Regions from separate parts of the Pantoea sp. AS142 genome, predicted to be linked through region 3. Evidence: riboswitches for the same ligand, from Rfam matches in the RefSeq annotation. Region 3 holds a riboswitch; each other region holds the start of a gene.
What was found. Region 3 has a riboswitch for thiamine pyrophosphate ahead of thiC (phosphomethylpyrimidine synthase ThiC). Riboswitches for the same ligand answer to the same signal wherever they lie in the genome.
Positions count from the first base shown of each region.

Region 1: another riboswitch for thiamine pyrophosphate. It lies ahead of WFO64_RS08125 (FAD-dependent oxidoreductase); the one in region 3 lies ahead of thiC (phosphomethylpyrimidine synthase ThiC).
Region 2: another riboswitch for thiamine pyrophosphate. It lies ahead of tenA (thiaminase II); the one in region 3 lies ahead of thiC (phosphomethylpyrimidine synthase ThiC).
Region 4: another riboswitch for thiamine pyrophosphate. It lies ahead of thiB (thiamine ABC transporter substrate binding subunit); the one in region 3 lies ahead of thiC (phosphomethylpyrimidine synthase ThiC).

Region 1 covers NZ_JBBCMO010000003.1:27,283-35,006, forward strand. The annotation lists gene WFO64_RS08100 (AAA family ATPase) at 1-145, opposite strand, end outside; gene WFO64_RS08105 (hypothetical protein) at 342-581, shown strand; gene WFO64_RS08110 (hypothetical protein) at 613-1,506, shown strand; gene WFO64_RS08115 (alkene reductase) at 1,766-2,884, shown strand; gene WFO64_RS08120 (ArsR/SmtB family transcription factor) at 2,901-3,218, shown strand; TPP riboswitch at 3,358-3,477, shown strand; gene WFO64_RS08125 (FAD-dependent oxidoreductase) at 3,611-4,555, shown strand; gene thiS (sulfur carrier protein ThiS) at 4,539-4,736, shown strand; gene WFO64_RS08135 (thiazole synthase) at 4,739-5,497, shown strand; gene WFO64_RS08140 (HesA/MoeB/ThiF family protein) at 5,507-6,475, shown strand; gene WFO64_RS08145 (ASCH domain-containing protein) at 6,485-6,898, opposite strand; gene WFO64_RS08150 (DsbA family protein) at 7,144-7,686, opposite strand.
Region 2 covers NZ_JBBCMO010000003.1:210,059-217,782, reverse strand. The annotation lists gene WFO64_RS09000 (FAD-dependent oxidoreductase) at 1-620, shown strand, start outside; gene WFO64_RS08995 (sensor domain-containing phosphodiesterase) at 775-2,547, shown strand; gene WFO64_RS08990 (ABC transporter substrate-binding protein) at 2,584-3,519, opposite strand; gene WFO64_RS08985 (ABC transporter permease) at 3,544-4,305, opposite strand; gene WFO64_RS08980 (ABC transporter ATP-binding protein) at 4,302-5,042, opposite strand; gene tenA (thiaminase II) at 5,039-5,740, opposite strand; TPP riboswitch at 5,809-5,911, opposite strand; gene WFO64_RS08970 (6-phospho-beta-glucosidase) at 5,996-7,426, opposite strand; gene ascF (PTS cellobiose/arbutin/salicin transporter subunit IIBC) at 7,459-7,724, opposite strand, start outside.
Region 3 covers NZ_JBBCMO010000018.1:6,616-14,339, reverse strand. The annotation lists gene rpoC (DNA-directed RNA polymerase subunit beta') at 1-1,048, shown strand, start outside; gene WFO64_RS21890 (DUF1127 domain-containing protein) at 1,103-1,285, opposite strand; gene WFO64_RS21885 (aminotransferase-like domain-containing protein) at 1,460-2,914, shown strand; gene thiE (thiamine phosphate synthase) at 3,108-3,734, opposite strand; gene thiC (phosphomethylpyrimidine synthase ThiC) at 3,737-5,659, opposite strand; TPP riboswitch at 5,747-5,847, opposite strand; gene rsd (sigma D regulator) at 6,001-6,507, opposite strand; gene nudC (NAD(+) diphosphatase) at 6,597-7,367, shown strand; gene hemE (uroporphyrinogen decarboxylase) at 7,408-7,724, shown strand, end outside.
Region 4 covers NZ_JBBCMO010000009.1:130,836-138,559, reverse strand. The annotation lists gene thiP (thiamine/thiamine pyrophosphate ABC transporter permease ThiP) at 1-1,528, opposite strand, end outside; gene thiB (thiamine ABC transporter substrate binding subunit) at 1,504-2,490, opposite strand; TPP riboswitch at 2,537-2,639, opposite strand; gene sgrR (HTH-type transcriptional regulator SgrR) at 2,675-4,336, opposite strand; gene WFO64_RS16535 (MFS transporter) at 4,589-5,767, shown strand; gene leuD (3-isopropylmalate dehydratase small subunit) at 5,807-6,412, opposite strand; gene leuC (3-isopropylmalate dehydratase large subunit) at 6,416-7,724, opposite strand, start outside.

The DNA of each region.
Region 1 (7,724 bases), on a different contig from region 3:
GAAAATGGTGAAGTTGATCAAGATGAACCGCCGGTAAATCCGTTTTGCGCGAAATTGCATCAGCTAAGGTGGATTTTCCGCTGTTCGACGGGCCAATAATACAAATGCGTGGCCCAAGCGCCTCTAAAGAAAGTGCATGATTCACAACGTTTCCTCTGCATTATCCTTATAAAAATATGCGTGCGTTATGCTCTGCTGACTTTAACGCTATCCGACATAATCTGACATTCTAAGATGATGTGTTGCCACCCCAGTTCGGTTATCCACCGATAATTAACTTCATAGTCATCGCCGTCAGGCGTGTGATAAGCAGACAAAGTATCTGCGATTAAGATCAACCTGTGAATAAAAAACGCCAGCCTGATGAATCAGATATCGTCCGTAATGCTGCCAATAATATGGGCAACGAGGTCTGCTGCAGTGCCATCAGGATCCCGATCTGGATCATAAATGGTTACCGTGATGCCACCACAGCCAGAGTGTCCAAACAGCGTCTGGCAGAGAGAAATAAACTTTTCAGACGTCAAGCCCGCCGTTCCATGAGCGTTTTCGGTAAAGTTTGGTTACATCTTGCCGATTAATTGTTCAACCAAAAAAACCGTAGAGGGCATTATGGCTTTAATCAATGGACTTACCGATGGGGTGACAAGAGACTCTGTCGCTTCCAGCACAATCAAATTATCTCCAAACGTCAAAACCGAATCCATTACCGGGAAAACGCTGCCTGACACCGTAGTGGTGATCTCTCAGGAGGCGAGAGATCGCCTGATGCAGGTCGTGCCTGAGCCCATTTCAGCGGAACAGCAGACTGAAAACCTGCAAGATCTGAAAGATTTGGTGAGGGGCAAGTCAGCCAGCCAGGGGCCGACGTTCAACCTTGGCTATGCGCTGTTTAATGACCCCAATACCAGCTGGGATGCCAGGACATTCCGGCCGCTGCTGGACATGACGGCAGATAACACCCAGGTCAGCATGGATGACTTCGCGAGCGCGCTTCATCAGGTACTGGCTGAAGGTCAGGTGGGGCGTAATCAGTACGATGACAGTGATACCTCTGAAGCGATGGCAATGACGCTTACGCAGGTGAAACTGCACAAATTGATTGAGAAATATGTCCCGGAGGATAAGCGGGACCAGGCGACCGGTATTGTTGATGAGATGATCGACAGTAAAGTGGCATTCCGGGAAGAGAGATTGCTGCTTGGGGCGCAGCAGATGCTGGATATCGCGCATCAATATGGCACCAGCGAAATCGTGGCGGGTGCGCGTGATGACCTCGACCAGGTAAAAAGCGGCACTGCGCGGCCACAGATTGAATTGGCCAGAATGATGGAGGCGACAAAGTCGGGCAGTGACATGAATGCTGTATTTAACACCTTTGCCGACGTGATCCGTGCCACGCCTAACCCGCACAACAAAGCACAGCCCTCTATCGATGCCGCACTAAAGCAGTTGGCGGTTTATCGCCAGCAGTGGCAGGCGTTCACTGAAAAATACGCTTTATAATGTCGCTATAATCCTGCAAGTGACGGTACACTCGTGGCTAAGAAACGCGCCACAGAGCCGCATTTGCAGGATAGCCAGACTGACGTTATCCCCTCACGACCAGCAATTACTTATTGTTATTACAGTACTATTTAACGACCCAGCCTGAAACTGTCTTTCTGATCTCAACCATCCCAGGAAAAAAGGAGAGATTACACATTTACAAATTTAAATGTGTAAATATAATACCACCTCTTCACATATCAGAGGATTTTTAGTCATGTCGTCACTTTTTACCCCCCTGAATCTGGGTAATCTTCAACTTCGGAACCGCATAGTACTGCCGCCGCTGACGCGTTGCCGCAGCGAACAGCCGGGCAACATTCCCGGCGATATAATGGTGGAATATTACCGCCAGCGCGCCAGCGCGGGACTGATGATCACCGAAGGCACCCAGATTGAGCCTCGCGGGCAAGGCTATGCCTGGACGCCAGGGATCCACAGCGACGCGCAGATTGCCGGCTGGAAAAAGATCACAGAGGCGGTACATCAGGAAGGTGCCACGATTTTCTGTCAGCTCTGGCATGTTGGTCGCGTCTCGCACAATGAACTTCAGCCAGGCAAGCAGGCACCCGTTGCGCCTTCAGCCATGACAGCCGATAACGTCCGGGTATTTATTGAAACAGGGCCAGGAGCCGGGATATTAACTGCGCCCAGCGCACCACGGGAATTGACCACCGCTGAAGTTAAAGAGATCGTGGAACTCTACCGACGGGCAGCAGAGAATGCCAAAGCAGCCGGTTTCGACGGCGTGGAACTGCACTCCGCCAACGGTTACCTGATTAACCAGTTTATCTCTGAGCACACTAACTTCCGTACGGACGAATATGGTGGATCAGCTGAGAATCGTCTGCGTTTTCTGCGTGAAGTCGTTGAGGCGGTCAGCTCGGTATTTGGCAGCCACCGTGTTGGCGTCAGGTTTGCGCCGCTGTTTTCAAGTACCGACGAAGAGCGCGTCTATCTCGGACTGGTCGAAAGCGATCCCCACGCGACTTACATCCGTGCCGCGCAACTGCTCAACGAACTGGAAGTTTGCTATCTCTCAATAGCCGAAGCGGATTGGGATAACAGTCCGGATATGCCTGAGAGTTTCCGTATTGCGCTACGGGAAACGTTTCGCTCACCGATTATCTATTCAGGTCGTTACACGGCAGAAAAAGCACAGCATATGCTGGAAAAAGGCTGGGGCGACCTGTTTGGTTTTGGCCGCTCATTTATTGCTAATCCTGACCTGCCGGCGCGGATTAAATCAGGCTTTCCGCTGAATGATGTCGATCACGCCTCCCTGTATGGCGGCAGTGAGAAAGGCTATACTGACTATCCTGTTTACCTATCCTGATGTTCTGTGAGGCGGCATGTCCCCCGAAAATGCCCTGAAGCTACTGTCTAACCCAACCCGGGTGGCAGTGCTAAAGTGGCTTAAAAATCCTGACGAAGCGTTTGCGGGTTATTCCCAGCTCTATCCTTTCGATCAGTATGGCGTCTGTGCCAGTCTCATCCAGGACAAGGCGGGCTTATCACAGCCCGCCACCTCGTTATGCCTGAAAGCACTTCAGAGCGCAGGGCTGGTAGAAGCCAGTAAAGTGGGGAAATGGACCTACTATCGCCGCGTCGAACCACGTATTCGCAAAGTCACCGAAGCGGTGACGCAATCGCTGCAGGCGCTTTTGTAGCGACGGCATTTTCAATACCTTTGCCTGACCGGGCTGCCATTGCAGGTTTGCCCGGACAGCCAGACCCTGAACGTCTCCCCGATTTTCTGACTCTGTTCCATGCAGTCTGCTTGACGAAACTGCCTGCTTACCTTACAACTAAACCCGTCAGGGGAGTCTCGCCAGAGAGACTGAGAGGCTAATAGCGCACCGCGCGGCTTAGCGACCCTTAGAACCTGACCCAGTTGATACTGGCGTAGGAAGACGGGTATCTCATCAGATACTTGCCGCAAGGGTGCAGTCGCGCCGCTCTTGCCTTTTCCCTTCTGGTATCACGGGTCTTCGTTAACTGATAACGAGGCGAATGTGACCCACTTAATCCTGAATCTCTCTTCTGCTGTCTGGTGGACATTTTGAGCCGCTGGTCGGTGGTCGGCAGCGGCGTTGCCGGGCTTTGTGTCGCCACGCTGCTGGCGGAACAGGGAGAAACCGTTGAAATCATTACTCAGCCTGACTGCCGTGCGGCCTCGCACTGGGCAGGGGGCATGCTCGCGCCCTGGTGCGAAGCAGAAAGTGCACCTCCACAGGTGATCGAATGGGGCCAGCACGCTGCCAGCTGGTGGGCGAAACGTGTAGAGGGCGTGGAGCAGCAGGGCACGCTGGTGGTTGCGCCGCCGCGCGACAGCCGCGAACTGACGCGCTTCGCCAGCATGACGGAGCAGCATCAGTGGGTCGCGCCTGGTGAGGTTGAACCGGCGCTGGAAAACCGCTTTGCCCGCGGCCTGTTTTTCGCCGGCGAGGCGCATCTCGATCCGCGCCGCGCGTTGCAGCAACTGCACGATAAGCTGCAACAGGCGGGGGTGCCCATTCACAGTGGTAAACCCAGCGGGAAAATCATCGACTGCCGTGGCATCCACGCTGCTGACCAGCAGCCGTCACTGCGTGCAGTGCGTGGCGAAATGTTCATCCTGCACGCGCCCGAAATTCAGCTCTCCCGTCCTGTCCGGCTTCTCCACCCGCGCTTCCCCTGCTATCTGGTGCCCCGTGCCAGTGGCCACTTCATGCTGGGTGCGACCATGGTTGAAAGCCACGACAGCAGCCCGATCAGCGCCAGGGCAATGATGGAGCTGCTCAGCGCCGCCTATAGTCTGCATCCGGCGCTGGCAGAAGCTCGGATCACAGAGAGCGGCACCGGTCTCCGGCCCGCTTATCAGCAGAACCTGCCACAGGTCCGCTACGAAAATGGCCGTTTTTTCCTCAATGGGCTTTACCGCCACGGTTTTTTGCTGGCCCCGATTATGGCTGAAAAACTTATGCTGCAACTCACTCAGGAGATTAGTTATGCGAGTGGAACTTAATGGCCGCACGATTGAAACCGGTGCAAATACGCTGGCTGAGCTGTTGCAGGAGCAGCAGATTGATCCGCGCACGGTCGCCACCGCGCTGAACGGCGAGTTTGTGCCGCGCAGCTGTTATGCCAGCCAGCAGCTTGAGGCGGGAAACCAGTTGGAAATCCTGTCACCCATGCAGGGAGGTTGATCATGTTCTACCAGTTTGTTCCGCAATCCCGATTTCTGCTCGGTACCGCTGGCTATCCATCACCGGACATTCTGCATCAGGCGATAGACGCATCTGGTGCGGAGATTATTACCGTCAGCCTGCGACGGGAAGGCAGCGAGGGCGGGGCGTTCCGTACGCTACTGCAACGGCTCAATAAACGTATTCTGCCCAATACCGCGGGCTGTCACACAGTGAAAGAGGCAGTGACGACGGCACTGATGGCACGTGAACTGTTCGATACAACATGGATAAAGCTGGAAGTGATTGGCCATGCCGACACACTACAGCCCGATCCGTTTGCGCTGGTTGAAGCCGCGCGCATTCTCTGCGCTGACGGATTTCAGGTCTTTCCCTACACCACCGATGATCTGATTGTGGGCGAAAAATTGCTGGAAGCGGGCTGTGAAGTGCTGATGCCCTGGGGCGCGCCGATTGGTTCAGGCCAGGGGCTGCGCAATATCGAGGGGCTGCGCACTATGCGTGCATGGTTTAAAGATATACCGCTGATTATTGATGCAGGGATCGGCGCACCAGGCCAGGCGGCACAGGCTATGGAGATGGGTTTCGATGGCGTGCTGCTTAACACTGCGGTGGCAAAAGCGCGCGATCCAGTGAGAATGTCGGGTGCCTTTGCCGCCGCGATCTACGGGGGGCACGAGGCGTTTCAGGCAGGATTGATGGAGCAGCGCGATATGGCGTCAGCCTCCACGCCAGTTTTTGGCCTGGCACAATTCAGATAAGGAGTGGCAATGTCACGTTATCAGCGACAGACAATGTTGCCGGAAATGGGTGAAGCGGGCCAGCAACGGCTGAGCAGCGCAAGGGTGCTGGTGGTGGGGGCGGGCGGGCTTAGCGCGACGCTGCTGCCCTTACTGGCAGGCGCAGGCGTAGGTTTTATTCGCCTTTACGATGGCGATCGGGTTGAACTGCATAACCTGCATCGGCAGACGCTGTTTGGGGTGGACGATGTGGGGCAGCCGAAAGTGTTTTGCGTCCAGCGTGCGCTGGGGCAGCGAAATCCAGACTGTCAGGTGGAAGCGCATCCACAACAGCTGAACGCCAGTGAACTGCCACAGGTGCTGGAGGGGATCGATCTGGTGGTGGATGCGGCGGATAACTTTGCTATCACTTATCTGCTCTCCGACACCTGCTCTCCGCGAGGTTTGCCACTGATTTGCGCCTCGGTGCTGGGACGTAAAGGCTATGTCGGTGGATTCTGTGGCGGTGCGCCCAGCTATCGCGCGGTGTTTCCGCAGTTACCCGTGGTCTCGGGTAACTGCAACACCGCAGGCGTGATGGGACCTGCGGTGGCAACGCTGGGCGCAATGCAGGCGCAGATGGCGCTGAGTGTTTTATTAAAACTGACGCCATCGCCGCTAGGCTGCATGATTCATTGCGATTTTGTTGACTGGCACGTGCGGCCGTTCCGCTTTGACGATGCGCCCGAGCCGGACGTGCCGGGCACGCCTTTTATCGATCGACTCATGCTCACGGAGGAAGATTGCATTGTGGAGTTGCGTAGTCGGGAAGAGGCGCCGGTCAGTGTGGCCGATCGGGTGATACGGATTCTGCCGCAGCAGATAGCGTCCTGGCAGCCGCCTGCCGATCAGCGTGTAGTGCTGGTTTGCACCAGTGGAATGCGTGCGGCACAGGCGGCTGAAAACCTTGCCGCCCGTGGGATAACGCGGCTGGCGTTGATGGCGGCCAACATGCTTTAGCATGTCAGTTTAAATCACCTCCACCAGCTGAAATGTCTCGAAGATCAACTCCATTTCAGTGTGGAAATAGCCTGCGCGCTGAAAGTAGCGCTGATGTTCCTGCCGCCAGTAATCGAGGCTGAGATCGCCTTCGCCTTCCAGCATCGCCATCTCTGGCGTCACGCGATCAAAGCGCGTCAGGAACAGCCCGGTGGTGCGGAGCACGCAGACCGGCTGCTGTTCGCGATTCAGGATGATGCTGTAACCACCCGGTTGAGGCAACCTTTCCTGCTCCTGCCAGCTACGCAGTGAACCGCAGCTGGCGACTTTTTTGCCGGCAATGATCAGTGTGGTCAGCTCACTGGCGAGTTCAGGGGAGTCACCAAACGTGTCGACCATCGCGTCAGGGTATTTATCTCGCAGTTGTTCCAGCGTCATTGCCATCAGAAAGTCCTCGAATCAATGCGGGCGCGCCAGACATAACCTGAGGTTATCGCAACGCAGGCCAGCGGCATCGTTAGATAAATAGCAGCAGTCACCACGGCAGGTTACTCTCTGCCGTTGTTCTGCAAATAGTGGCACAGCTTAACCGGCCGCCCTGCCGGAAAACAGGCAAAATTATCAAAATAGTGAGGTCGTCCGAATCGCTGACGCTGAAAGCTACGCCTGCCACCGACACACACCAGAAATTAGCTAATCAAAAAACTCGCCCAGCGCTCAATGTCGTCCCCGCTGCTGATATCGGGCTGTACCAGGCCATTAACCATAAAGGTTGGTGACACATGAATGCCGTTCTGACGGGCATATTTGCAGTGCCATTTAATGGCGTTCTGCAAATCAGGCTGATCAAACGCGGCCAGGGCATCCACGCCACTGTACGCTTTCAGGCGGGCCAGAATCTGATTCGGCGTGGCATCGCGGTTAGGTCCGGTGCAATGATCGGTGAATTCAAACTCTTCACGATGATCGGCCACCGCCTGCATCACTTTCTTTGCCGCTGCTTTACTTTCGCATGCGGCGGCAAGGATATAGCGCACAATCAATCCTGAATAGAGGTGCCAGGGTTGTGACTGCAGACGGATCTTCAGCGTGATCTTCTCTTCACCCGCGTGCGCCAGTAAAGCGTCGAATTTATTGAATGCGCGGACCGAAAAAGGACAGGTAGGTTCCAGAAAGACTTCAAATATCATGGGGCCGTGGCCCCATACCAGTGCATCAGCGTGCTGACTCATTGGCAACTCCTTAGCGATTATCGGGGAGAAAAGGGTAT
Region 2 (7,724 bases), on a different contig from region 3:
ACCCCGATCTTGGCATGGGGCACAAAGGGCCACGGCAGAACTTTATCGTTATCGATCGCGGCGACTACTGGCAGTGCGGGCTGACCATTCCGAAAGGGGAGTTTGAAGCGAAACAGGCCGCAGGACTCGACGCGTTTAAAGCTGAAGTGGCGACACTGTCGCCTTTTGAGGTGACGCGCATGGCGGAAATTGATAGCTGGGAGGCGTTTAAACTGCTGTCGATACGTATTGACCGACTGGATAAATGGGCAAAACCTGGCGTGCTCTGCATTGGTGACGCTGCGCATGCCATGTCGCCGATTGGCGGGGTTGGCGTAAATCTGGCAATTCAGGATGCGGTGGCAACGGCAAATATCCTGACCACTCCCCTGAAAAACGGTGAGCTACAACTGCGCGATCTGGAAAAAGTGCAGAAGCGCCGTCAGTTCCCCACTGTCGCCACGCAGTACTTACAGATTAAGATGAGTCGCAACAAAGCCAGAAGAAAACCCACAGGCAGCAGCAGGGTTCCAGCAATTATCCGTCGACTGCCGTTTCTGCGTTTTGTGCTGGGTCGCCTGATCGGTCTCGGCTTCAGGACGGAGTCGCCGCAGATTGCGCGCGTGCAGGAAGAGAAATAAATGATTTCGACAGCGATCAGATATCGTGCGACACTGTTTCGCTGTGAAAGTACTGTCAGGTTGAGCCGCTATTTATCTGATAATTAGGCGCTAATTGAGCATTTTTTAAGCTGAATTATTTTCAATTTTTTGCGCCTGCATAGGAGAGGTTTCAGTGCATAACGAGCAAAATGGCAGCGACGTAAAACGTCTGAATGCGATGAAGACACTTTTGTCACCGGATGAAGCCCGGGATAAAGTACTGGAGAGATTTGTTAATCTCGCCAGCCAGGTGCTGGGTATTTCTGGCAGCTTCATTTCAATTGTTGACGATCATAATCAATATATTAAAGCGTCACAGAACTTTGATCTTAAGCAATCGACCCGTGATGAATCTCTCTGCCGACACGTCATCGATGGTGAGGGTTATCTGGTGGTGTTTGACACTTTACTGGATGAGCGCTTTGTTACGCACCCGTTTGTGACAGGCGATCCGCACATTCGTTTTTATGCCGGTGTTTCGCTTAAGAATCTCGACGGCACGGTGCTGGGCACGCTCTGCGTGACCGATACTCAGCCACATCCTTTTACGGATGATAAACTTGCTACGCTGCGCTCACTGGCTACGCTGGTCACCTCCTTTCTGGATGCATGGAACAACGCGGGTTTTACCGATGTTATTACGCACCTGCCGAATCGCTCTCGCCTGATTCGTGATATTCAGCAGCTGACCCTTACCGCGCCACAGAGTCGCTTTCGCCTGATTCTTATCGATTGCCTCGACATTATTCGTGCTTATGAGCTTTCCCGCGCGGTGGGCATTGCGCCGATGGAGAGACTGCTGAAGCAGATGGCACAGGATGTCGCACACCGGATCACTCTTCCGGAGAACGAAACACTCTATTCTTTTGCACCTGGCCGTTTCGCGTTCGTGCAGCCCTGGTCGGGTCGCTTTACATCACAAAATATGATCGACCTGTTCAAAGATATGAAGGCCGATCTGGCGGAAAATATCACGCTCGACCTGGATGTCTTTGTCGGTGAAACAGAGTTTGTACCGGGCCAGATGGATGCGAATGAAACAGTGCGTCAGGCCGTGAGCGCGTTGCATGAGGCGATTGATGAAAATATCAGTGGGATGTTCTTTGATGAGAGTTACGACTCGCGGCGCACCGATGACTTTATGATCATGAACGATCTCGCACAGGCGCTGAATAAAGACGAAGAGCTTTACCTGGCCTGGCAGCCTAAAGTGTGTCTCAAAACCGGTAAAACGGTCGGGCTTGAGGCGCTGATCCGCTGGAATCATCCTGAGCGGGGCGAGCTTTTCCCATCAGAATTTATTCCGTTGGCGGGTAAAACCAACCTGATTTCCGATCTGACCAACTGGGTAATCGATCATACCGTTGAGCAACTGGCGCGCTGGGATCGCGAGTACGATCTGATACCGGTTTCAATCAACGTCAGCGAGCGCGATTTCGCAAAGCCCGATTTTGCCGAAAAGCTGGTGGCGAAATTAGCAGCGGCTCAGTTACCCAACGCCATTATGGGCATCGAATGTCTTGAGAATGAACTGATCACCAAAAGCGATGTGGCGATTAAGGGGTTGCAAGCGCTGAAGTCGCACGGTTTTGTGATCTCGCTGGATGACTTCGGCACAGGTTATAGCAACATCAGCTATCTGCAGGATATTCCGCTGGATGTGATCAAGATCGATCGGTCACTGATCTCGCGGATGGGTGAAGATGAGGCATCTAAAATCATCGTAAGATGCATTATTTTGATGCTGAAAGAGCTGAATTACGTCGTGCTGGCCGAGGGCGTGGAGACGGAAGCGATACTGGGGTTGCTGAAAACTTACGGTTGCGATCAAATCCAGGGCTACTTCTTTTCAAAACCGCTGCCAGCCAGCGACATTGAACATTGGCTTTATCAGAAGTCACGCTAGTCAACTGGCCCGCAGCAATGGCTGCGGGCGCTCTTTTTACTCACTGCCAGTGGCGTACCGCTCAACCGGGGTGATGCTTTTAATCAGCTTGTTATCAAACAGAAATTGCTCATAAGCCTGATAGCGTGCGCGATCCAGTTTTGCCGGATCGGCGGCGAATAGGGGCAGGGTGGCACGCCATGCCTGATGGTTTAGCGGCGTGTTTAACTCCGGATGTGCGCGGGCAAAGGCCTGCCAGCTCTCCTCTGGATGCGCCTGCAACTGAGCATTCCCCCTCTTCAGTGCCCGCAAAAACTTTTTGATTTTCTCCTGACCGGCCTCATCACGGTTGGCGACGATAATCAGTTCGTCATAAGGCGGCACACCATAATCCTCGACGTTAAACACCACTGGCTCTTTACCCGCAAGTTTCATCTCCTGTGCTTCGATATTGCGATACCCGCCGATAACTGCATCTACCTTTCCGGTTATCAGGGCGCTGGTGAGCTGAAAATTGACGTTAACCCGCTTAACCTGATCGACCTTTATGCCGTCATGGTTCAGCACAGTGGCCAGTGTTGCCTGTTCAATGCCGCTGACCGAATAGCCAATACGCTTACCTTTCAAATCTGCCGGACGCTTAATCGTTTTATCGAGTGTTATCAGGGTGTTCAGGGGCATATTAATCAGCGTGCCAACCCGTATCAGTGGCACACCCTGATCGGCGAAGAGATTCAGCTGCGGCTGATAAGTAATCGCCAGGTCCGCCTGTTTCGCCGCCACCAGACGCGGCGGGAGTGCCGGATCGGAAGGTGGGATAATGTTGACCTCCAGCCCTTCTGCCGCAAATGCGCCCGTCTGCTGGGCCACCATAATGGGCGCGTGGTCGGGATTGATATACCAGTCGAGCACCAGCGTCAGTTTTTCCGTCGCCAGAGCCTCTGTGGCGAAGGTGGTGCTGAAAAGCAAGGTAAACAGAGGCATTTTAGTCATGGGATTTCTCATCTGTAGAGGTCATTAAAGTGTCTCCGGTGCCCAGGTAATCAGGTGGCGCAGCAGGAGGTCGGTAGTCAGCCACAGGGCCAGCGTCACCAGCACCAGAATAAACAGGGCAGCGAAACAGAGGTCACTCTGCATCCGGGCGTTGGCATTCAGCATCACATAACCCAGACCTTCGGCCGATCCGACCCATTCACCGATGATTGCGCCAATCGGCGCTACTGCTGCCGCCATCCGCAATCCTGACCCCAGGGCGGGCAGCGCGGCTAACAGCCGGACATGGCGCAGCTGCGCTCTACGTGACGCGCCCAGAGTGCGAGCCAGATCGAGATAGCCGGGCGTGACGCGACGCAGGCCATCAAAAAAGGCGGAGGTCACCGGAAAAAAGATCACCAGTACTGCCATCGCGACTTTGGCACCCATGCCGAAGCCAAACCAGAGCACCAGCAACGGCGCCAGGGCAAATACCGGAATCGCCTGGCTGGTAATCACCACCGGCATCATCCAGCGCTGCAGCCAGGGCGAAAAGGTCATGCTCAGCGCCAGCACACCACCCAGCAGCACGCCGAGAGCCATGCCGCAGAGGATCTCGGTCAGCGTAATCAGAGTGTGATGGCCAAAATAGCCCGCGTTTTGCCACAGCGCGGTGGCGACCGCAGCGGGTGAGGGCAGCAGAAAGGCTGGAATGTCAGTCAGTGTGGCGAGCCACCACAGCGTAATCAGCCCGACAGCGATCATCACGCCACGGCGAACACTAGCGAAACCCATGCGTAATCTCATCCTGCTATCCTGCTCAGTTGGTTCAGCAATGCGGCCTGACTCTGGATTAAGTGGATGTCTTCTGCTGCCCGTGGTGGCTGGCCCTGCAGTGGCGGGCAAGCTTCAACCCCCGCTGAACCTACCAGCAGTATTTGGTGACTAAGCCGACAGGCTTCTGCGGCATCATGAGTAATCATCAGCACGGTATGCCCGACCAGCACTTCTGCGGCCAGCGTCTGGATCTGACTGCGGGTCAATGCATCCAGAGCAGAGAAAGGCTCATCCATCAGTACAATGGGCTGACGGGTATAGAGGGTGCGTGCCAGAGCGGCGCGCTGACGCATCCCGCCGGAGAGTGCCGCAGGGCGGGCGGTGGCGCAGTGACTCAGACCCACCCGTTCCAGCAGATGGTTCGCCCAGTCGCGATCGGCTTTCTCACCTTTCAGGCGACTGGCGAGGCAGACATTTTGTTCAACCGTTAGCCACGGGTAGAGCAAATCCTGTTGACCCATCCAGGCGATCCGTCCGGTCAGAGGTTGACCATCGCTGCCGCTAATCTGCCCCGAGGTTGGAGGCATCAGACCGGCAATGACCCGCATCAGGCTGCTTTTACCGACGCCGCTGGCACCCAGTAAAGCGGTAAATCTGCCGCCCTCAACCTCCAGATCTAACTGGCTGAAGAGTTTCTGCTGACCGAAATTCACGCAGAGCTGGCGAATTGAAATGCCAGCTGGCACGACATCGCACCCCTGGCTCATGGACTGATCCGAACAGCGGCAGCTTGATTGAGACCCATCTGCCAGAAAGCGGATTCCAGCCGGGTTGCGGTGGTAAAAATGATCGCCAGCCGATCAAAGCGCTCTCTCCCGGCGTGCTGTTGAGCCAGGGTTTCAAACAGTGAAAGTGAGGAGTGGACACCGGCCAGGTAAGTTTGATCACCGTAATTCTCTATCCATGCAGCGTAAGGATTGCCCTCAAAGCGGGTTGTGGGATCATCCAGTAGCGTCAGACCGATTTCAGCGTAACCGGCAACGCATGGCATCAGCGCCGTCATCAGCTCCAGCGCATCCCCGGTGTGACCCACGTCCAGCACGTAGCGGGTGTAGTTGAGCGTTTCCACTGCCTCAGGTTCGCTCGCCATTGCCGCCTCGCTGATGCCCCAGTGCTGGCAGTAACTCTGATGCAGCGGCAGTTCGCTGACGATGGCGTTAAGCGATGCCGTTGCGCTATGTAAGGCTGCTGGCTCAGAGAGTTTGCTAATTAGCAGACCCCAGGCACGGGCAAAGTGCAGCAGAAACAGGTAATCCTGGGTGAGATAATGGCGGAAAGCGACCGGTGGCAGCGTGCCCCGACCGAGCTGCTGCACAAAATCGTGCGCAATATAGGCTTGCCAATGAGTGCCAGCCTGCTGGCGCAGACGACCATAAAAGCCGGTATCGAAAAGCGGATGTGACATGGGATCTCCAGTAACAGGGAGATCCGGGCATACGGTCTGGAACAGGGAATGATGCAGGAGAAAACGCAGAAAATCTGCCGACCCGTCCCTTCGCTGGCATGACCCAGATCAGGTTCAAAGGGTTCGGCTTACGCCATCTCAGCCCATTACAGGGCACCCCTCGGAGACAGTGGTTATACGATAATAAACGCCAGAGTACAACGGCACAGTTATTGACTCATTAAAAGCCAGAAAGCTAACTCTTAAGTGACATTGTCACTCAAGGTCTGTGCCGTTACTGGTAATCACTTTCTTGTACCACCAGAAAGATTTTTTCCGCGTGCGCGCCAGCGTGCCGTTACCCCGATCGTCCCGGTCAACATAGACAAAACCGTAGCGCTTGCTCATTTCACCGGTTGAAGCGGCAACCAGATCGATACAGCCCCAGCTGGTGTAGCCTATTACTGGTACGCCATCTTCAATGGCGTCGCCCATGGCGCGAATATGTTCCCGCAGATAGCGGATGCGGTAGTCGTCATTAATCTCGCCATCCGCATCAATTTCATCGCGTGCGCCCAGGCCATTCTCTACCAGGAACAGCGGCTTCTGGTAGCGGTCATACATCATGTTCATGGTAATGCGTAACCCCAGCGGATCGATGCCCCATCCCCATTCACTGCGTGGCACATGGGGATTAGTCAGGGATTTCACGACATTGGCGGCGCTGCTGTTCTGCTCGTTCATCTCTGCCGAAGCGCACCGTGAGGCGTAATAACTGAATGAGACAAAATCGACACTGTTTTTCAGCAGTTCGGTATCCCCGTCAGCGATTTCCAGCGTCACCCCTTTTTCACGGAACACGCGGGCAGCGTAGGCCGGATAGGCACCGCGCGCCTGCACATCAATAAAAAACAGGTTTTCGCGATCCTTTTCCAGTGCCGCCCAGACATCTTCCGGTTTACTGGACCAGGGGTAGAAGTTGCCGCCTGCCAGCATGCAGCCGACCTGGTTAGCCGGATTCACTTCATGCGCTAGCCGGGTGACCAACGCACTGGCGACCAGTTCATGATGTGCCGCCTGATACTTCACCTGCTCCTTATTCTCACCGGGTTCGAACACCAGACCGGCACCGGAAAACGGGCTGTGTAGCAGGATATTGATCTCATTAAAGGTCAGCCAGTATTTCACCAGGCCATCAAAGGCTTCGAAACAGCTGCGGGCATAGCGGGCAAAAAAGTCGACCATTTTTCGATTGCGCCACGAGCCATATTCAGTTACCAGATGCATCGGCACATCAAAATGACAGAGCGTGACCAGCGGTTCGATATTATATTTCCGGCACTCCTCAAAGACCGCGCGGTAAAAGTCGATGCCTTGCTGATTGGGCGTCAGTTCATCACCGTTGGGATAGAGGCGGCTCCAGGCAATAGAGGTGCGGAATACGCTGAACCCCATCTCGGCCATCAGCGCGATGTCCTCTGAATAGCGGTGATAGAAATCGATCGCATCATGGCTGGGATAAAATTCATCGTCACGCAGGGTAAAACGCTTTTCCAGGCCCAGTTTTATCGGCATACGGTGCGGGCCATGCGGGATCATATCGACGGTAGTTAAGCCCTTTCCACCCTCACGATAACCGCCTTCACTCTGGTTGGCGGCCAACGCGCCGCCCCATAAAAATCCTTGCGGAAACCTTGAATCAGACATGCATTCCTCTTTTCCGGGTCAGCGTGACCCATTTAGTGGCTATGGATCGCGTTAGCGCGTTCTGTAGCGGGCGCGGGTTGCGCTGTGTGTCCGGGTACGATTTCAGGAATATCTTCAAACCCTAACAGCAGTGTGAGTACAAACGACAGCACCACAGACAAAATCATTACCGCTCCGACCCAGACAATACTCATTGGATTGGCAGGATCGAAGAACTGCACGCTGGTAAACAGGCCGGGAGAGGCCATTGAGTGACTGGCCAGCCCGCCAATGCCCGCTAGCGCGCCGCAGATAAACC
Region 3 (7,724 bases):
GGTGGTTCTGGACAGTGCTGAACGTACGGCGGGCGGTAAAGATCTGCGTCCTGCGCTGAAAATTATTGATGCTAACGGCAACGACGTTCTGATCCCGGGCACCGATATGCCGGCTCAGTATTTCCTGCCAGGTAAAGCAATTGTTCAGCTGGAAGATGGTGTTAAGATCAGTGCAGGCGACACGCTGGCGCGTGTTCCGCAGGAATCTGGCGGTACCAAGGATATTACCGGTGGTCTGCCACGCGTTGCTGACCTGTTCGAAGCGCGTCGTCCGAAAGAGCCAGCTATTCTGGCGGAGATCAGCGGTATCATCTCCTTCGGTAAAGAGACCAAAGGTAAGCGTCGTCTGGTAATTACTCCGCTAGATGGCAGCGATCCGTACGAAGAGATGATTCCGAAATGGCGTCAGCTGAACGTGTTTGAAGGTGAACGCGTTGAGCGCGGTGACGTGGTTTCCGATGGCCCAGAGTCTCCACATGACATCCTGCGCTTGCGTGGCGTGCATGCGGTGACCCGTTACATCACTAACGAAGTGCAGGAAGTTTACCGTCTGCAGGGTGTTAAGATTAACGATAAGCACATCGAAGTCATCGTTCGTCAGATGCTGCGTAAAGCAACCATCGTGAGCGCAGGAAGTGCAGACTTCCTGGAAGGTGAGCAGGCTGAATTCTCTCGCATCAAGATCTCCAACCGTGATCTGGAAGCGAATGGAAAAGTTGGCGCAACCTTCATGCGTGACCTGCTGGGTATTACCAAAGCGTCACTGGCTACCGAATCGTTCATCTCTGCAGCATCGTTCCAGGAGACCACGCGTGTTCTGACCGAAGCGGCAGTAGCAGGCAAACGCGACGAATTGCGCGGCCTGAAAGAGAACGTGATCGTGGGTCGTCTGATCCCGGCCGGTACCGGTTACGCCTACCATCAGGATCGTATGCGCCGCAAAGCGGCAGGTGAAGTTCCGGTTGCACCGCAGGTTACTGCGGATGAAGCCTCAGCCAGCCTGGCTGAATTGTTGAATGCCGGTCTCGGCGGCAACAAAGACGATTAATTGTCCTTTACCTGATAAAAACCCTGCTTCGGCAGGGTTTTTTTTGTCTCGGATTCAGGCATTCCAGTCGTTACGGCCGATGCCAATATCTTTCAACTGACTGTCACTCAGCTTCGACAGAATGACACGCGTCTCACGCCGCAACTGCCAGCGTTTATAACTGCGCCACAGTTTAATAACTATATGATAAGGCGTGCCTGAAAACGGTTTAGCTGCGCGATTTTCATCGTATCCCATGGTAGAGCCCTCAATAATTTGTCTGAGGACTATTTTCAGCGGATCGTTATACATGATACAGATGCAAAAAATACATTTTTTTAACATACAGATTGCCCTAATGGAGATCTGAATGGTAGAAAAGGAGCATAACTGTACTGGTTGCAGCTCAATCTCGAAGCCACAGGAAATACAATGACCCGATATGAACATCTGGCCACACTGCTGGCTCAGCGTATAGAACAAGGCTTATATCGCAGTGGTGAACGCCTGCCGTCGGTACGCAGTCTGAGTGCTGAACATGGCGTCAGTATCAGCACCGTGCAGCAGGCTTATCATCTGCTGGAAGAGAAGCAGATGATTACGCCGCAGTCGCGCTCCGGCTATTTTGTTGCCTCGCGCAAAGCGACGCCGCCAATCCCTGCGCTCACCCGTCCCGCACAGCGGCCAGTTGAGGTGACGCAGTGGGATGCTGTACTGGAACTGATTAATAGCCGTCTGGAAGATGATGTGTTGCAACTGGGCAGCGGCATGCCCGATCTGACGCAGCCGACGCTAAAGCCGCTCTGGAAAACCTTCAGCCGACAGGCGCAGAAGCAGGAAATCGCGCTGCTGAATTATGACAACCTCTATGGTGTACTCGCGCTGCGGCAACAGGTTGCGCGACTGGCGATAGATAGCGGTTGCCAGCTCACCGCCGATGATATCGTTATTACTACTGGCTGCCACGAAGCATTGTCGGTAGCCGTGCGTGCAGTCTGCGAGCCGGGCGATATCATTGCCGTTGAGTCGCCTTCGTTTCACGGCATCATGCAAACCCTGCGTGGCTTTGGCATTCGTGCCATCGAGATCCCGACCGATGCGTTAACCGGCATCAGTCTGGAAGCGCTGGAACTGGCTTTTGATCAATGGCCGATTAAAGCCGTCGTGGTCGTACCGAATTGCAATAATCCGCTGGGATTTATTATGCCTGAGCAGCGTAAGCGTACATTGCTGGCACTGGCGCAGAGGTTTGATGCGGCGGTGATTGAAGATGATGTTTATGGTGAGTTAGCCTGGGAATACCCGCGCCCACCCACCATTAAAGCGCTGGATCTCGATGGCCGTGTTCTGCTGTGCAGCTCCTTTTCCAAAACGCTGGCACCGGGTTTGCGCGTCGGCTGGGTTGCACCAGGCCGCTATCGCGACCGTGTGCTGCACATGAAGTATATTGTCACAGGTTCCACCGCTACGCAGCCACAGCATGCGGTCTCAGAGTTTATCCGCCAGGGCCATTATCAGCCCCACCTGCGCCGGATGCGGCAAATCTATCACCGTAACTATGAAACCTTTAGCTGCTGGGTACGGCAATACTTTCCCTGCGGCATCTGTGTTTCCCGTCCTCAGGGTGGCTTTCTGATGTGGATAGAACTACCAGAAGCATTTGATGCGGTCCGGCTTAACCGCGAACTGCGCGAGTCAAAAATTCAGATTGCTGTGGGTTCACTGTTTTCGGCATCGGGTAAATATCGTAACTGTTTGCGCGTAAACTACGGGCTGCCAATCAACGAGCAAACTGAACAGGCGCTGGCGCTGGTGGGTGCAGCCGTCGAACGCGCCATGCTCTCGTGCCAGCATGAGACGCAGACTTCAGCCTCTACTCTCACGTAGTGAAAAGAAGGAACAGGGCCGGCAAGAGGAGGGAACCGGCCCTGGTCAGATAACCTTAACCTGACGGATGCCACGTTAAGGTTTTGGATTAAAGCACGCCAGCGGCAACATAGGTTTTTGCGCGACGCTTTCCCGAAAGAATGCTGGCATTACTTATTTTGCAGTCGCTATGCGAAACAGGTTCCACACATTCCTATTTCTGCGGCTCTGCCAGTGCCAGCAGGGTACGCGTTGCTTCACGCCAGTCATCTGCCTGGGTAATCGCACTCACCACCGCGATGCTGCCCACACCGGTTGCGAGCACATCGGGTGCTCGTGCAATTGAGATTCCGCCAATCGCCACGGTGGGAAGATGCGTCAGACGTGTCAGATGTCGCTTTAGCTGCTCAATGCCCTGAGGCGCAGAAGGCATCTCTTTGGTCTGTGTCGGAAAGATATGCCCAAGCGCGATATAAGAGGGCTGGATCGCCAGGGCGCGATCCAGTTCCGCATCATCGTGGGTGGAGAGTCCCAGTCGCAATCCGGCCTGATGAATGTGGGCGAGATCTGCGAAATCCAGATCTTCCTGACCCAGATGCACGCCATAGGCGTGATGCTTAATCGCCAGCTGCCAGTAGTCATTAATAAACAGGCGCGCGTCAAAGCGTTTGCCCAGTGCAATCGCCTGAGCAATGGCGTGCTCGGCGACCTCATCGGGCTGATCTTTCATGCGCAGCTGCAGCGTGCGAACGCCCGTCTCCAGCAGGCGTTCAATCCACGCGGGACTATCAACTACCGGATAAAGCCCCAGGCGCGGAGCGGTAGCGGGAAATGCAGGCATGGTTAATCCTCATTAATGGCATCGGCGGGGTGATAAAACTCATCGCCGCGGCTGCGTAAACGGTCTGACATTTGCGCCATGCCTACTTCAACCGGCTCGGCACGGGCATCCTGGCGTGCCGCAAACTCGCGCACCTCCTGGGAAATTTTCATCGAGCAGAATTTAGGACCGCACATTGAGCAGAAATGGGCCACTTTGCCCGACTCCTGCGGCAGGGTTTCATCATGCATAGCCCTTGCAGTATGGGGATCCAGCGCCAGGTTAAACTGATCTTCCCAGCGGAATTCAAAGCGCGCTTTGGACATGGCGTTATCACGTATCTGCGCCCCCGGATGGCCTTTCGCCAGATCGGCGGCATGCGCCGCGATTTTGTAGGTGATCAATCCTTGCTTCACATCGTCTTTGTTCGGCAGGCCCAGATGTTCTTTGGGCGTGACGTAACACAACATGGCGCAACCAAACCAGCCAATCATGGCGGCACCGATACCTGAGGTAAAATGGTCATAGCCAGGTGCAATGTCAGTGGTAAGCGGGCCAAGCGTATAGAAGGGGGCTTCATCGCACAGGTCGAGCTGTTCGGTCATGTTGCGACGAATCATATGCATCGGGACATGCCCCGGCCCCTCAATCATCACCTGAACGTCATATTCCCAGGCGATGCGGGTCAGTTCGCCCAGGGTACGCAGTTCGGCAAACTGTGCCTCATCATTGGCATCCTGAATCGACCCCGGACGTAAGCCGTCACCCAGAGACAGGGAAACATCATAAGCGGCGCAGATTTCACAGATCTCCCGGAAGTGCTGATACAGGAAGCTCTCCTGATGATGCGACAGGCACCATTTGGCCATGATCGATCCACCCCGCGACACAATCCCGGTCAGACGCTTCGCGGTCATCGGGACATAACGCAGCAGCACGCCAGCATGGATCGTGAAATAATCGACGCCTTGCTCTGCCTGCTCAAGTAGCGTGTCCCGGAAAATTTCCCAGTTCAGTGCCTCGGCCACGCCATTCACTTTTTCCAGCGCCTGATAAATCGGCACGGTACCAATGGGCACGGGACTGTTTCGCAAAATCCATTCGCGTGTTTCATGAATATAACGGCCGGTAGAGAGATCCATCACCGTATCGGCTCCCCAGCGAGTCGACCAGACCAGTTTTTCCACTTCTTCCTCAATGGAAGAGGTTACTGCCGAGTTACCGATGTTGGCGTTGACCTTAACCAGAAAGTTGCGGCCAATGATCATCGGCTCCGATTCAGGGTGATTGATATTGGCAGGGATGATGGCGCGGCCGGCAGCGACCTCCTGACGGACAAACTCGGGCGTGATATCGGCGGGCAGATGCGCGCCAAAACTATGGCCTGGATGCTGTTGCAGCAACACCTCACTGCGGATTCGCTCCCGGCCCATATTTTCCCGCAGGGCGATAAATTCCATTTCCGGGGTAATGATCCCCTGGCGGGCATAGTGCAGTTGCGTGACGCGGTGGCCTGCGCGGGCACGGCGCGGTGTCGGAAGTTGATCGAAGCGCAGATGATCCAGTCCCTCGTCAGCCAGCCGCTGCTGGGTATAGTCTGAGCTGTTCTGTTCCAGAAGCACGCTGTCGTCGCGTTCAGCAATCCAGCGGGCGCGCAGCTTTTCAAGGCCACGATGAACATCGATCTGTGCCGCGGAATCGCCATAAGCCCCCGCCGTGTCATAGACCGGTACCGCTTCGTTTTGCTCATAAAGAGGCTGTTCTTTGCTGCCGCCGAGGTGGGTCGGGCTGAGCGCGATTTCGCGCATGGGAACGCGAATATCCTCGCGGCTGCCGGTAATCCAGATGCGACGGGACTGGGGAAATGCACTGCCGCTTTGCAAGGAATCGATAAATTCCTGCGCCTGGGCACGTTGTTCACGACGGGTTATTTTTGGGTCAGACATAGCAATCTTCCTGTTAAGGGGGAACGATGCTTGTCCGGAGTTCGGAAGGAGTAACCGTATAGACAGCGTAAACGTACTGGCATACAGAAAATATTTACTCTTGTTCCCTTCGCAGGTTCTAACCTGATCAGGTTCCGCGGATCCCGAATTAACGGTCTCAGCCCAACTGGGCACTCCGACAAGAAGCTGTTTTTACGCTGGCGTCTGATCACAACAGAGTCAGGCGTAAACCTTGTATTTCAAAGCAAAAATAAAAAAGGTTCTTTGGAGTACGCTCCTCAGAACCTGTTCAGCATAAAAGGGCGACGAGATAATCTCAACCCTTTTACCAGTGATGACGGCTAAGCCGGACGCGCGATATGGCTGTCATTGGCAACCGGCGGAGTGGCAAGCTGGTTATCCCATGCCAGCTGGATCAGATTATCTTCCAGCGTAAACCGTGCTTCCAGCACTTCGCCGACTTCGGACAGCGCCTGCTGAAAGGTCATGCAGTTCTCGTCGTCGATCGCCTGTTGCAGTTGACCGTCATACAGTTGCATCAGACGTTCAGTGTTGGCTTCCAACGGTGGATAGATCTGCGCGGCGGCGATCATCGGGCTGTCGCCACTCATTTCACTGATGACGCGTTCATAGATACTGAAGTGACCTGCAGAAAGATAATCGACCAGGCTGTGACAGAAGTTGTCCAGAGCCTGTTCATCCAGACGCGTCAGCGCCTCTTTTTTAGGTTTAAGGCCGACAAGGTGATAATAGGTCACCAGTAGCTGACGACGAGCTTCAAGCCACGAATCGACCAGTTCATTACTGCCACCTACGCGTTCAGCCAGGACGTCTAACTGGTTAAGCATATCTAACTCCATGTGAGTTATAGTTGTTTATCTACACACTTAACATCAGGGCTTCAGCGTGCGTTTTGACGCTAAGGATGACGAAATAAATGCAATACGAAATCTCAAGCGTAGACGCTGGATGGTGGATTGTCAGCCATGAACAGAAACTTTGGTTGCCACAAGGTGATTTGCCCCACGGAAACGCCGAAAAATTTGGTTTGACCGGCAGTAAGGCCCGCACTATCGGTGAATGGCAGGGCGAAAAAGTCTGGCTAATTTGTGAGCCGCGTTCTGCCGATATGTTCTCAGTACGACAGTTGATCGATCAGGATGTAGAGCTGTTTCAGCTGGTGGGTCGCGGTGTGCAGCTGGCAGAATTCTACCGGTCTCATCGCTGGTGCGGCTATTGCGGCCATGAGATGTACCACAGCAAACATGAATTTGCCTGTCTCTGCAGTCACTGCCGCGAGCGTTACTATCCACAGATCGCTCCCTGCATCATTGTCGCTATCCGTCGTGGTGATGAAATCCTGCTGGCGAATCATGCCCGCCATCGCAACAAGGTCTACACCGTGCTGGCGGGTTTTGTGGAAGTTGGCGAGACGCTGGAGCAGGCCGTTGCCCGCGAAGTGATGGAAGAGAGCAATATCCGGGTCAAAAACGTCCGTTACGTCACCTCCCAGCCGTGGCCCTTTCCGCAATCGCTGATGACCGCGTTTATGGCGGAATATGCCAGCGGCGATCTGCAACACGACGGCAAAGAGCTGCTGGATGCGGCCTGGTTCCGTTTTGATGACCTGCCCCTGTTGCCGCCGCCAGGCACCGTGGCGCGCCGTCTGATTGAAGATACCGTCGCCCTGTGCCGCGCCGAAGTGTGAAAGTGCTACACTACACGCCTGTTATTGAGAGAGTGTTGAGATGAGTGAACTGAAGAACGATCGTTATTTGCGTGCCCTGTTACGTCAGCCAGTTGATGTCACGCCGGTATGGATGATGCGACAAGCCGGGCGCTATTTACCGGAGTACAAAGCGACACGCGCCCAGGCGGGTGACTTTATGTCGCTATGTAAAAACGCCGAGTTGGCCTGTGAAGTCACTCTCCAGCCGCTGCGCCGTTATCCGTTGGATGCCGCCATTCTCTTCAGTGACATCCTGACCATTCCGGATGCGATGGGACTGGGTCTCTATTTTGAAACCGGCGAAGGCCCGCGTTTCTCTCATCCTGTGACCTGTCG
Region 4 (7,724 bases), on a different contig from region 3:
TGACCGCACCCTCTGCGCCGCGATAGGCGCCAATCTGTTGATAGAGGTAGAACGGCAGGGTGCGGAAGTCGGCGTTGCCAAACAACGCCACCACGCCAAAATCGCCGATCGACAGCACGCAGGCAAATGCCAGGGCCTGAGCCAGCGGACGTTTCAGCGCGCGCAGCTCGATCAGCCGCAGCCGGTTCCAGCCGTGGATATCCAGTGAATCACAGAGTCTGCCGTAACGCTCCGCAACGTCTCGCATCGGGTTCTCCAGCACTTTCAGCGCATAGGGAATAGCGATTAGCGCATTGGTAAAGATCACCAGCCCCTCTGCTGAATCGGGCAGACCCATGGTGGTGTTAAACAGCAGGAAAAAGCCGGTGGCGAGCACGATGCCTGGCATCGCCAGAATCAGCATGCCGCTGGTGTCGATCAACTGTGCCGCTGCCGGACGCTGACGCAGACGCAGTTCGCGACTGCTCCAGAGCAGCATCATGGTCAGCACTACACAGAGCAGACCGGCGCCAGTGGCGATACGCAATGAGGTAAAGCTCGCCTGCCAGAGGGCAGGCTGCGCCAATGCGCCTCGCAATCCGCCGTGCAGACCATCGACGATGACCGCCGCCAGCGGTGGCAGCAGCAGGATCAGCGCCAGCAGAATCAGCAGCGTATCGACCACCTGTGCCCCGCGCGAATCCTGTGGATCGCGCCAGCCGTTCATCTGGCTGTTTCCGGCGGGGATCGCCTTGCTGAAGCGCTGGCTGAGCAACACCAGCGTCAGGCAGCAGCCGAGCTGGAGCAGCGCCAGCAGCGCTGCACGTCCGGGATCGTAGTCATAACTCAGCGCCTGAAATATCGCCAGCTCGATGGTGGTCGCCTGCGGGCCGCCGCCCAGCGACAGCACGGTGGCAAAGCTGGCGAAACAGAGCATAAAAATCAGCGCACCGGTCGGCAGCAACTGACGCCGCAGCCACGGCCATTCCAGCAGACGAAAATGGTGCCAGCCGCGCAGGTCGAGCTGTGCCGCCAGCTGACGCTGTTCCGGCGGAATGCTTTCCAGCGTCTGCAGCATCAGGCGGGTCGCCATTGGCAGGTTAAAAAAGACGTGCGCCAGCAGAATGCCTGGCAGACCGTAAAGTGAGAAGTGATAACCGATGCCCAGCAGCTGGCATAGCTGCGCCAGCCAGCCGACACGACCGTAGACGGTCAGCAGACCAAACACGGCCACCAGCACCGGCAGCACCAGCGTCATGGCACACAGACGCAGCAGCAGCTGTCGGCCAGGAAAATGGCGTCGATAGAGCGCCCGTGCCAGCGGCACCGCAGGCAGCAGCGACAGCAGGGCCGAGAGCAGCGCCTGACCGAAAGAGAAGGCGATAACATGATGCAGGTAGTCATCCTGCAGCACGCTGCGCCAGTCCGTTTCCGGCGCGGCGTTCCAGAGTGCACCGAAGGCCAGAAACGCCACGCTGGTTAACAGCAGCGTGGCGAATGAGCCAGGGATCAACCAGCGCGGCATCAGTGGCTGACGGCGCGTTGCCACTGACTAATCCAGCCTGAACGCTGGCTGGCAACCTCTTCCGGCGAGAATTGCAGGGCGGTGGCGGGCACGTTCAGCGCGCCGAAACCGGCAGGCAGCGGCGTGTCGATTACCGGGTACATCCAGTTACCGGTTGGGACAGTACGCTGGAAGTCGGGCGAGACCATAAATTGCATGAACTGCCGGGCCAGCGCTGGCTGTTTGCTGTTGGCTAGCTGAGCGGCAACTTCAATCTGCAGATAGTGTCCTTCCGCAAACGGCGCGGCGGCGTAGTTCTCTTTTTTCTCTTCGATGATGTGGTAAGCCGGTGAGGTGGTGTAGCTCAGCACCAGATCGCCTTCGCCCTTGAGGAAGAGGCCATACGCTTCACTCCAGCCTTTGGTCACCGTCACGGTTTTCTGCGCCAGCTTTTGCCACGCCTGCGGAGCCTGATCGCCATAGACTTTCTGCATCCACAGCAACAGGCCTAATCCGGGGGTGCTGGTGCGGGGATCTTCGTAGATCACCCGCCACTTTTCCGGACTGTCGACCAGCTCTTTCAGGCTTTTGGGTGGATTTTTCAGACGGTTTTTATCGTAGACAAAGGCGAAGTAGCCATAGTCAAACGGCACGAAGGTGGTGTTGTGCCAGCCGTCGGGCAGAGTGAGTTTTGACGTATCAACCTTGCTTTCAGCAAACAGACCGGTTTTCTGCGCCGCCTGCACCAGATTGTTATCCAGCCCCAGCACCACATCCGCTTTACTGTTTTTACCTTCCATCCGCACGCGGTTCAGCAGCGACACGCCATCTTCCAGCGTGACGAATTTCAGCTCGCAGTTGCACTGTGCTTCAAAGGCTTTTTTAACTGCCGGGCCAGGGCCCCAGTCAGCGGAGAAGGAGTCGTAGGTGTAGACCGTGAGAACAGGTTTTGCCGCCAGAACGGGGGCGGAGAATACCAGCAGCACCGGCAGAACTTTGTTTAACACTTTGCGCTCCTTCAGGAGAGTAGGGGATGAGTCGCAAAGGATCTGAGCACAGAGGCCTCTCAAATCCCTACGTCGGTATTAACCGAATCAGGTTCGACGGGTCTCTCTCAGCTGCTTGCTGTTGGCAGGCGGCACCCCGTTGAGAACGTCACATTCTAGTCATTTCAGCGCCGGGGTGAAAGCGTCACAGCGCCGGTGGTGCAAACCAGGCGGATTTAAAATCAAACCAGCCCAGCGTATTCATCCGAACACCGCGCATGCTGCGCTGACCTTCAAGTAGCAGCCAGTGGTGAAATAGCGGATGCAGACCCGCGTCTTCGACTAACTGTTTACTCCATTCGGCCAGCGGCAGCGTTTTCTCGCGCCAGCGGGCGGCATCGCCATGCCAGTCGATCGGCAGGCAGTGATGCAGCAGCGGGATCTCATAGAGCTGCGCAAACAGCGAATAAGTCAGCGGTAGAGTAAAGTTCACGCTGCCGAGCCAGATATCACTTTCCGCTTCGCCCTGATACCAGCTTTCGTAACTGATTTCGCGTGTTTCCAGCGTGACGCCATGCTGTGCCAGCAGCGGACGCAGCGCGTTGGCAATGCCTTCATGCTCAACATGCTGGCTGTACCAGGTCAGTGTCAGATGGGTCAAGCCCGAGGGTTTTTCTACTGGCGTCAGGTCGCGCCGGTGATGCCAGCGTGGCAGCAAACCATAAGCCGGAAACCAGTAACGCTGATAACCGACACCGGCGTGATTAAGCAGGGCGATGGGATTAAACAGGTAGCTGACCCAGCGCCGGACCGCCTCGTTGCGTCCCTGCTCTGAACGCTGGTCGAACAGCAGATAGTAGCAACCTTCTTCCAGGCGGCTCTCCTCCTGAATTTCATCAGCGCCGTCGCCCTGCAGACGTACGCCGGCGTAGACCATCTCATCGCTGATGTCAGGCAGGACCCAGATAGAGACATCATCAATCAGGGCGCGAAAACCAAAGTAGTCATCAAAAGCTTCGATCTTGAGCTGACTCTCCTGATTGCGGATCGCCCGGTAAGGGCCGGTGCCAATGGGCTGACGGGCAAAGTCGTGCAGCGTCGGCCATTCGCGCGGCAGGATCATCGCACTGACGCTGCCCAGCAGCCAGAGTAAACCCTCGTCGGGCTGACTTAAGCGGATATCCAGCGTCCAGGGAGCGGGCGAGTCGATCTGCGCAATATGGGAAAAGAGCGGATGGGGACGCTGACGCTCCAGCGTGGCGAGCACATCCTCCATCTCCAGTTCTCTGCCGTGATGGAAGCGAATCGCCGGACGCAGAAAGAAGCGCCAGTGAAGCGGGGAAGTTTGCTGCCAGTGGTGCGCAATATCTGGCTCGATTTCCCCGTTTTCCTCATTTATCCGCGTCAGGCCGTTGAAAATCTGTCGGGCAATGTGGGTTTCAGAGCGCCGCAGCGGCGAGCCGGGCAGCAGGTTGAGCAGCGGACGATAGTAGAGCACCCGCAGGATATGTTTGCCCTGCCGGAAACTGCGCCCCAGATGCGCGCTGATCATCTGCCGCACCTGATTTTTATCGCCCACCAACTGGACCAGCTGATCGATGCGATCCTGCTCCAGCAAATCTTCAGCACGCTGCTGTTGCAAAGCCAGTCCGGTGTAGCAGAAGGTAAGCTGTGAACGCTTTCCGCGTCCGGCCTCAGCCTGCCAGATCAGCCAGCCTGCGGCCTGCATTCGGTTAAGCAGATTGCGCATATGGCGGCGCGAACAGTGCAGCAGGTCAGCCAGTTCGCTAAGGGTAATCTCCTGCGTTTGCCCCTGGCAGTTCTGCCACAGGCGAATGAACTGCTGCTTCAGACGTGATGAGGACATAAAAGGGGAACTCCTGGTGAAAAGCGCTCTGTTTTTCCTGCCTCATTTTAAGAGCAAACTTTACGCTATGGGAAGAGCGGGAGGCATTCAGCAGTGAATGGCGTTCGACCCTCGCTTCGCTGTTCAGCGGAGTGTTTTTCTGAGTAGGGTGCATTTACCCGGCCAGCAGATGATCTCTGCTGGCTTTTTTCATGTTGCGCGGTATCGTCTACCCTTCTTTTTTCCTCTGTTTGTTGTGTAAGGGATTTCGGTATGAAATCGCTGTTAACGCGGCAGCGCCGCATCAATCCGGTTTACCTCGCTTTTATGGTCGCCTCATTCATGCTGGGCATTGCAGGCGCATTGCAGGCGCCGACGCTCAGTCTGTTTTTGACGCGTGAGGTGCAGGCACGACCTTTCTGGGTTGGGCTGTTCTTCACCATCAATGCGGTGGCCGGTATCGTGGTGAGCATGCTGGTGGCAAAGCGCTCTGACAGCGTCGGCGACCGGCGTCATATTATTCTCTTCTGCTGCCTGATGGCGCTGGCCAATGCGCTGCTGTTTGCCTTTACCCGCCACTATTTGACGCTGCTCACCCTGGGGGTGCTGCTGTCGGCGCTGGCCAGCGTCTCTATGCCTCAGCTCTTTGCGCTGGCGCGGGAATATGCCGATCAGTCGGCGCGTGAAGCGGTGATGTTCAGTTCTGTGATGCGTGCGCAGCTGTCCCTCGCGTGGGTCATCGGGCCGCCGCTTTCCTTCGCGCTGGCGCTGAACTACGGCTTTGTCACCCTGTTTATGGTGGCCGCCGCGCTGTTTCTGATCTGTATCCTGCTGGTCTGGTTTACCCTGCCGTCGGTGCCACGCACGCAGCCACTGATGCAAAGCGGCGGGCTGCCGCTAAGCGGCTGGCGCGATCGGGATGTGCGTTTGTTGTTCCTCGCTTCAGTCGTGATGTGGACCTGTAACACCATGTATATCATCGATATGCCGCTCTATATCAGCACTACGCTGGGCCTGCCGGAGAAGCTGGCCGGTCTGTTGATGGGGACGGCGGCCGGTCTGGAGATCCCGGTGATGCTGCTGGCGGGTCATTACGCGCGCCGCATCGGCAAGCGCCGGTTAATGCTGGTGGCGGTGGCGGCTGGCGTACTGTTTTACCTGGGGCTGGTGTTGTTCAATTCCCGCACTGCACTGATGGTACTGCAGCTGTTTAATGCGGTGTTCGTCGGGATTATTGCCGGAATCGGAATGCTGTGGTTCCAGGATCTGATGCCCGGACGGCCCGGTGCAGCGACCACCATATTCACCAACTCGATCTCGACCGGCATGATTCTGGCTGGTGTTATTCAGGGCGCGCTCAGTGAGCGACTGGGACATGAGGCGGTTTACTGGCTGGCATTCGGGCTGGCTATTGTGGCGCTGGTGATGTCGGCGCGGGTGCGCGACATATAAACAAGCAGGGCGACCGGATGTCGCCCTGCTTTGACTCCATCAGCGCAGGTAGGCGGGCTGATTCTGCTCATACTGCGAAATTGAGGCTTCGTGCTGTAGCGTCAGACCGATGCTGTCAAGGCCGTTAATCATGCAGTGGCGGCGGAAGCTGTCGAGTTCAAACGAATAGACTTTGTCGCCGGCGGTGACCGTCTGCGCTTCCAGATCTACTGTAAAGCGGATGCCTGGCTCGGCTGCAACCAGTCGGAACAGTTCATCCACTTCCTCTTCGCTTAATTTCACCGGCAGCAGCTGATTGTTGAAACTGTTGCCGTAGAAGATATCCGCGAAGCTTGGCGCAATCACCACGTGAAAACCGAAATCGGTCAGCGCCCAGGGCGCATGCTCACGTGAAGAGCCGCAGCCAAAGTTTTCACGCGCCAGCAGGATGCTGGTGCCTTTGAACTCAGGCTTATTCAGCACAAAGCTGGGCGTTGGCACCGTGCCGGCGTCATCTTCAAAGCGCCAGTCATGGAACAGGTGCTGTCCAAAACCGGTGCGGGTAACCTTCTGCAAAAACTGCTTGGGAATGATCGCGTCCGTGTCGACGTTTGCGGCATCCAGTGGCGCAACAATGCCGGTGTGCTGAGTAAATTTATTCGCCATGACTTAAGCTCCTGTCGTCAGTTCACGGATGTCGGCAAAGTGGCCGGTTACGGCAGCCGCCGCGGCCATGGCCGGGCTCACCAGATGGGTACGTCCACCTCGCCCCTGGCGGCCTTCAAAGTTACGGTTGCTGGTTGACGCACAACGTTCGCCCGGATTCAGTCGGTCATTATTCATCGCCAGACACATTGAGCAGCCTGGCAGACGCCATTCAAAACCCGCTTCCAGAAAGATCTTGTCCAGACCTTCCGCTTCGGCCTGCGCTTTGACCGGGCCGGAGCCAGGCACCACCATGGCGACTACCCCAGGTGCGACTTTGCGGCCTTTGGCGATGGCGGCGGCGGCACGCAGATCTTCAATGCGTGAGTTGGTGCAGGAGCCGATAAACACTTTATCAATGGTGACATCGGTGAGTTTGATGCCTGGCTGCAGGTTCATATAGGCCAGGGCTTTTTCCGCTGAGGCGCGCTCAACCGGGTCGGCGAACGAGGCCGGGTTTGGGATCACCTGATCAACGGCAATCACCTGACCCGGATTGGTGCCCCAGGTAACCTGCGGAGCAATCTCTTCAGCATGCAGCGTCACCACCGCATCATATTTCGCGCATTCATCAGACTTCAGGGTGCGCCAGTACTCCACTGCCTGTTCCCATTTCTCACCCTGTGGCGAGAACTGGCGGCCTTTCAGATAGTTGAAAGTCGTCTCATCCGGTGCCACCAGACCCGCTTTCGCACCCATCTCAATCGCCATGTTGCACAGGGTCATACGACCTTCCATGCTCAGCGCCTGAATAGCCGGGCCGCAGAATTCAACCACATAGCCGGTCCCGCCCGCGCTGCCGGTTTTGCCGATGATCGCCAGCACGATATCTTTAGCGGTAATGCCAGTTGACGCCTGACCCAGCACTTCAATCTTCATGGTTTTTGCCCGCCCCTGTTTCAGGGTCTGGGTAGCAAACACATGTTCGACTTCAGAGGTGCCGATACCAAAGGCCAGCGAGCCAAACGCACCGTGAGTCGCGGTGTGCGAGTCGCCGCACACAATGGTCATGCCCGGCAGCGTCATGCCCTGCTCAGGACCGATAACATGGACGATGCCCTGGAACGGATGATTCAGGTCATACAGCTGTACGCCGAACTCAGCACAGTTCTTCATCAGCTCCTGCATCTGAATACGCGCCATCTCGCCCGATGCCTTGATGTCTTTGGTCTGCGTTGAGACGTTGTGATCCATAGTGGCAAAGGTTTTGCCCGGCTGGCGCACTTTACGTCCATGCGCGCGCAGACCATCAAAGGCTTGTGGCGAAGTTACT